2 regions of the Brevundimonas sp. GW821-FHT10A07 genome follow, and region 1 is predicted to be linked to the other one. Evidence: predicted binding sites of a transcription regulator. Region 1 holds the regulator's gene; the other holds the start of a gene.

What was found. The regulator HrcA, encoded in region 1, represses chaperone genes, less so after heat shock. The targets are predictions, from matches to a motif close to GTTAGCANTCNNNNNNNNNGANTGCTAAC.
Region 2: a site for HrcA is predicted at 1,917-1,945, ahead of groES (co-chaperone GroES). Genes of this name have one in related genera too.

The regions. Positions count from the first base shown of each region.
Region 1 covers NZ_JBWKNX010000010.1:118,172-121,577, reverse strand. The annotation lists gene AC07NC_RS10305 (hypothetical protein) at 1-80, opposite strand, end outside; gene rph (ribonuclease PH) at 146-871, opposite strand; gene hrcA (heat-inducible transcriptional repressor HrcA) at 964-2,031, shown strand; gene grpE (nucleotide exchange factor GrpE) at 2,076-2,663, shown strand; gene AC07NC_RS10285 (S8 family peptidase) at 2,764-3,406, opposite strand, start outside.
Region 2 covers NZ_JBWKNX010000002.1:270-3,675, forward strand. The annotation lists gene groL (chaperonin GroEL) at 1-1,422, opposite strand, end outside; gene groES (co-chaperone GroES) at 1,557-1,844, opposite strand; gene AC07NC_RS01460 (hypothetical protein) at 2,148-2,585, shown strand; gene zigA (zinc metallochaperone GTPase ZigA) at 2,634-3,406, opposite strand, start outside.

The sequences.
Region 1 (3,406 bases):
CCGGGCTGACAGGCCGCGACCGTCAGGGCGAAGGCCAGAACGGCGGCTGAGGCGGAACTGATGAACAGGGGGCGGCGCATCGGCATCTCCGGGCAGGGGCGGGATCACCCAGACGATGACCCGTCCCCTTAACGCGCGAAAGCCCCTATCGGCGCCCCGCCTCCAGCGCAGCCTTTTGCAGGGCGAACAGTTCGGTGCAGCCGATCTCGGCCAGGGAGAAGAGGCGGTCGAACTCGGCGCGGGAGAAGCCGCGCTTCTCGCCGGTGGCCTGGACCTCGACGATCTGGCCCGCGCCGGTCAGGACGAAGTTGGAATCGGCCTCGGCCTCGGAATCCTCTTCATAGTCCAGGTCCAGCACCGGCACGCCGTCGCAGACGCCGCACGACACGGCCGCCACCTGGTCCAGGATCGGGTCGGACTTCAGCACGCCTTCGTCGCGCAGATAGTTGAGGGCCGAGGCCATGGCGACCCAGGCGCCGGTGATGGAGGCGGTGCGGGTGCCGCCGTCGGCCTGGATGACGTCGCAGTCCAGCACCACCTGACGCTCGCCGAGCGCCTTCAGATCGACGACGGCGCGGAGCGAGCGGCCGATCAGGCGCTGGATCTCCTGCGTCCGGCCCGTCTGTTTGCCGGCGGCGGCTTCGCGGCGGCCGCGGGTGTGGGTGGCGCGGGGCAGCATGCCGTATTCGGCCGTGACCCAGCCCTGGCCCTTGCCGCGCATCCAGCCGGGGATGGTCTCCTCGACCGAGGCCGTCACCAGGACCTTGGTATGGCCGAAGGTGATCAGGCACGAGCCCTCGGCGTAGCGGTTGACGCCGGTCTCGATGGTCACGGGACGCAGTTGATCGTCGGTGCGTTGCGAATGGCGCATTGAGATGAGTCCTTGGAAGCGGGGGCTGCGGTGCTTATCCTGAAACCGTGAGCCTGTATGCCCCCAAAACTCCGCCGTTCGACGGCGCCCAGATTACGGGCCAGTCTCTGGCAGGGCTGGCGGGGCTGGATGCGCGCGCGCGCGACATCTTCCGCCGCATCGTCGAATCCTATCTGGAGACGGGCGAGCCGGTCGGGTCGCGCACCCTGTCGCTGGGCGGGATCGCCCTGTCGCCGGCCTCGATCCGCAATACGATGCAGGACCTGACCCTGGCGGGCCTGCTGGCCGCGCCGCACACCTCGGCAGGCCGGATCCCCACCCATGCGGGCCTGCGCCTGTTCGTCGACGGCCTGCTGGAGGTCGGCGACCTGACGAAGGAGGAGCGGCGCGAGATCGACGGCCGGCTGGCCGGGCGCGGCCGCAACTTCGAATCCGCCCTGGACGAGGCGTCGAACCTGTTGTCGGGCCTGGCGGGCGGCGCGGGCGTCGTGTCCAGCCCGGTGCGCGAGTCCGGCGTCAAACACGTGGAGTTCGTCGCCCTGGGCGGGGATCAGGCCCTGGCGGTCATCGTCGCCGACGACGGCACGGTCGAAAACCGGATCATGACCCTGGCCGCCGGGGTCACACCCTCCACCCTGGTGGAGGCCTCCAACTTCCTCAACGCCCGGCTTCGCGGCCGGCCCTTCGCCGACGCCAAGCGCGAGATGACCCAGGAGCTGGAGATCGCGCGGCGCGAGCTGGACCAGACCGCCGCCCGCCTAGTCGAGGACGGGTTCGCCGCCTGGTCCGGCGGGCCGGACCGCGAGCGCGCCCTGATCGTGCGCGGCCGCGCCAACCTGTTGCAGGAGGGCGAAAGCCTGGCGGATCTGGAGCGGGTCCGGGTCCTGTTCGACGACCTGGAGCAGAAGGAACAGCTGATCGGCCTGCTGGACGGGGTCGACGCGGCCCAGGGCGTGCGAATTTTCATCGGCGCCGAAACGCGGTTGTTTTCACTTTCGGGTTCCGCCGTGATCGCGGCGCCCTATATGAGCGGCCGACAGCGGGTCCTGGGCGCCATCGGCGTCATAGGCCCCGCAAGATTGAACTACGCCCGTGTCATCCCGTTGGTGGACTATACCGCCCGGGTGCTGGGCCGGATGCTGGACGGGAACGACAAGTGAGCGACAAGCCCCTTAACGACGACTTCAACGAGCTGGACGCCGATATGGCGGAAGTGAACGCCGAACACGGCCTGGACGCCGATCCCTCGGACAATCTCGCGCCGCTGGACGCCGTCATCGCCGAGCGCGACGAGTGGAAGGACCGCGCCCTGCGCGTCGCCGCCGAGATGGAGAACCTGAAGCGGCGCGCCGAGACGCAGCAGAACGACGCCCGCGCGTTCGCCATCCAGCGCTTCGCCAAGGACCTGCTGGGCGTGGCCGACAATCTGGAACGCGCCCTGATGGCGGCGCCCAAGGACACGGACGGCCCGACCGTGGCCCTGGTGACCGGTCTGGAAATGACCCAGAAGGCCCTGCTTCAGGCGTTCGAGACCAATGGACTGAAGCGCGTCTCGCCCGAGGCCGGCGAGGCCTTCAACCCCCATCTGCACCAGGCCATGATCGAACAGCCGTCGGACACGGTTCCCGGCGGCGCCGTGCTCCAGACCATGCAGTCCGGCTTCGAACTGTTCGGCCGCACCATCCGCCCGGCCATGGTCGTGGTCGCGGCCAAGGGATCGGGCGCGCAGGGCGCCAACCCCTATGGCGCAGCCCCCGCGCCCGAAGGCCAGACCTTCGACGGCAAGGCCTGATGTGAGGACGTGATTGGTGAGGGGTGAGTAGTGAGCTGCGGTGTCTCCGCAAGCCGCTCACCTCTTGCTCACGACTCACCATTCACCAGTCACTCCCCCCTCAGAACCTTCGCCGCCATCCGCCGATCAAGGCGAATTCCGGCGCGGCGTCCGCAACATGGCGCGGCTGACGGCTGGCCACGGCCTGGATCGTCAGGTTTGAGCCGTCCCACAGACTCCGCTCGCCGCCCAGGATGAAATCGATCTGGCGACCGCTCGGCGTGGCCGAGAAGCTGCGGCGCGAATAGGTCAGGGGGTCGAAATACTCGACCGGCACATCCGCCAGCCAGGCCGAGAAGGCGCCGCTTTCGATCCGCAGCGGCTGCGACAGGGTGAAGCTGATCCGGTCGCAGAGCGCCGAACACCCTGTCAGCAGGCCCAGACGCCAGTTCGAACTGATCGCGGCCTGGTCCATCGACAGGAACCGGCCCTCGCTCCGGGTCGAGCCGACGCCGGCCTCGCCGATCAGGGCCAGGCCGGGCCTCAGGGTCCAGTCGCCGCCCACCGCATAGAAGCGGGTGCGCGACGGCAGGGCGAAGTCCGATCCGCCGGGCAGGAAGGCCCCCAAGGGCCCCAGACGCTCGTCCAGGCCGCCGATGCTGACCGACAGGCCGCCTTCTGCGCCGCGCCAGGCCAGGGTGGCGCGGCTGTAGCTTGAAGCCTCTGCCTCGACCCGCCTCAGCGGCATACGCCGGTCCCCGCCC
Region 2 (3,406 bases), on a different contig from region 1:
GGAGCTGTTTTCCAGCACCTTGCCCACGACGATCGAGCCTTCGACGCCGGCGTTTTCCACGATCTGGCGGATCGGGGCCTGGATGGCGCGACGGATGATGGCGATGCCGGCGGTCTGGTCGGCGTTGTCGCCGGTCAGGCCGTCAAGCGCCTTGGTCGCCTTCAGCAGGGCGATGCCGCCGCCGGGGACGATGCCTTCTTCAACGGCTGCACGCGTGGCGTTCAGGGCGTCGTCGACGCGGTCCTTCTTTTCCTTCACTTCGACTTCGGTCGAGCCGCCGACGCGGATGACGGCGACGCCGCCGGCCAGCTTGGCCAGACGTTCCTGCAGCTTTTCCTTGTCGTAGTCCGAGGTGGTGTCCTCGATCTGGCGCTTGATCTGGCCGATGCGGGCCTCGATCTCTTCCTTGCCGCCGACGCCGTCCACGATGGTGGTGTCGTCCTTGGTGATCGTGACCTTCTTGGCCTTGCCGAGCATGTCGATCGTGACGTTCTCAAGCTTGATGCCCAGGTCCTCCGAGATGACCTGGCCGCCGGTCAGGATGGCGATGTCTTCCAGCATGGCCTTGCGGCGATCGCCGAAGCCCGGAGCCTTGACGGCGGCGACGCGCAGGCCGCCCCGCAGCTTGTTGACCACCAGGGTGGCCAGGGCCTCGCCTTCGATGTCCTCGGCGATGATCACCAGCGGACGGCCCGATTGCACGACGGCTTCCAGGATCGGCAGCATGGCCTGCAGCGACGACAGCTTCTTCTCGAACAGCAGGATCAGGGGCTCTTCGAGTTGAACCTCCATCTTGTCGGCGTTGGTGATGAAGTAAGGGCTCAGGTAGCCGCGGTCGAACTGCATGCCTTCGACGACGTCCAGCTCGGTCTCGGCGGTCTTGGCTTCTTCAACCGTGATGACGCCTTCGTTGCCGACCTTGGCCATGGCCTTGGCGATCATTTCGCCGACTTCAGCGTCGCCGTTGGCCGAGATGGTGCCGACCTGGGCGATCTCGGAGTTGTTCTCGACCTTCTTGGCCGAGGCCTTGATGTCGGCGAGGACGGCGGTGACGGCCTTGTCGATGCCGCGCTTCAGATCCATCGGGTTCATGCCGGCGGCGACGGCCTTGAGGCCTTCCTGCACGATCGATTGCGCCAGGACGGTTGCGGTGGTGGTGCCGTCGCCCGCCTTGTCGTTCGTCTTCGAAGCGACTTCGCGGATCATCTGGGCGCCCATGTTCTCGAAGGCGTCTTCCAGCTCGATCTCTTTGGCGACCGACACGCCGTCCTTGGTCGAGCGCGGGGCGCCGAAGGACTTCTGGATCACGACGTTGCGGCCCTTGGGACCGAGCGTCACCTTGACGGCGTTGGCGAGCACGTTGACGCCGCGCAGCATCTTGTCGCGCGCGTCGGTGTTGAACTGTACGATTTTAGCGGCCATGCGGGCAGCTCCTTGAATGAGTGGTTAGTGACGAGTGGCGAGTGGCGAGTGAAGTGCAGAGTCGCGGGACAATGAGCCGGTATCGGCTCCTCTCGTCACTCGCCACTCGTCACTCGCCACTGGCGTTCTGAGCGTCAGCTCAGGACGCCGAGGACGTCCGACTCTTTCATGATGATCAGGTCGTCGCCGTCGATCTTCACTTCCGTGCCCGACCACTTGCCGAACAGGATGCGGTCGCCGGCCTTCAGTTCCAGAGCGTTGACCTTGCCGGATTCGTCACGAACGCCGGGGCCGACGGAGACGACTTCGCCTTCCTGCGGCTTTTCCTTGGCGGTGTCGGGGATGATGATCCCGCCCTTGGTCTTGGATTCTTCTTCAACGCGCTTGACCAGCACGCGGTCGCCGAGCGGACGAAACGCCATCGGTTCTCTCCTTGTGTTCCCCCAGACGGGGGCGACTTGAAAACGGTGGGCCAGCCTCCCCTCGATCACCGCTTTGGCAGCCGACCGATGAGAGTGCTAACGCGAGCGGGAGTTAGTCAGAGCCAAGGCCAGCGTCAAGGCGACCCGCCCCATCGGGCGTGCGAAACTTCCGCGACAGGTGAACCCCAAATGAACGGCCGGCTCCGGGCCTGTTCAAGCGGGGGCTGGCAGAACCGTCTCAACGCTGGAGCCCGTCCACATCCGGACGCGCGAAACCCGGCCCGAAAATAAAAGGAGACGACCATGTCCAAGATGCTGAAGATCACCGCCGTCGTCGCCGCTCCGGTCGTGACCATGACCCTGATGGCCGCCCCTGCCTCGGCCCAGTCCTACCGCGACCGTGATCGCGGGGAAGACAACTCCGCCCGCAACGCCTTGATCGGCGCCGCGGTGGGCGGCCTGGCCGGCGCCCTCTACGGCAACGGCGACGGCAGCTATATCGCCGGCGGCGCCCTGGCCGGCGCAGCCCTGGGCGCCGTGGCGTCCAATCGCGGCTCGGGCTGCGAATATTATCGCGGCGGCCAGTGCTACCGGAACCGGGGCCACTGGGAACGCGAGCACGGCATCAACAGCCGCGACCCGCGCTGGGAGCAGCGCCGCGACTATCGCGACTATCGTCGGGACCAGCGTTATGACCGCCGGGACGAACGCCGCGACTACCGCTACGACCGCCGCTGGTAGACGACGGATCGGATAAGGAAGGGGCGTCCTGAGGGGCGCCCTTTTTTGTTACGCCGCGTCCTGGCGGGGTCCCCAGTGTGGGAAGGGATCCTCCAGCTTGGCCCAGCCCTTCGGGCCGCGCTCCATCTCGAACCGGGTCAGCAGGGCGGCGTCGAACATCGAGGTCAGCAGATCGCGGTTCATGTCCTTGCCGATCAGGACGATCTCCTGGCGGCGGTCGCCGTACGGCTGACGCCAGACCGCCTCGATCGCCTTCAGCCATTCGAGATTGTCGTCCGGCCAGCGCTCGCGCGGGGCCGAGGCCCACCACAGCCCGCCCCACTCATGCTCCGTCACCGCCCCGGCCTGGCTCCAGGAGCCGACGTAATCCATCCGGCTGGCCAGCCAGAAGAAGCCCTTGGAGCGCCAGACGCCGGGCCATTCGCGGTTGAGCAGGTCGTAGAAGCGTCGGGGGTGGAAGGGTCGCCGCGCCCTGTAGACGAAGGTGGAGACACCGTATTCCTCGGTCTCGGGCGTCACCTCGCCGCGCAGGGCCTGGGACCAGCCGGCGGCCTGTTCCGCCCGCTCCATGTCGAACAGGCCCGTGCCGATGACCTGGTCCAGAGGCACGACGCCGCGCACCGCCTCGAGGATCCGGGCGCGGGGATTGAACTGGGTCATCATCGCCTTCAGCGTTCCGAGTTGCACAGCGTCGAGCAGGTCGCACTTGTTCAGCAGGATGACGTCGGCGAACTCGATCTGGTCGATCAGCAAATTGGCGACCGTGCGTTCGTCGTCCTCGCCCAGATGTTCACCGCGGGTCTTCAGCCGGTCGGTCGAGG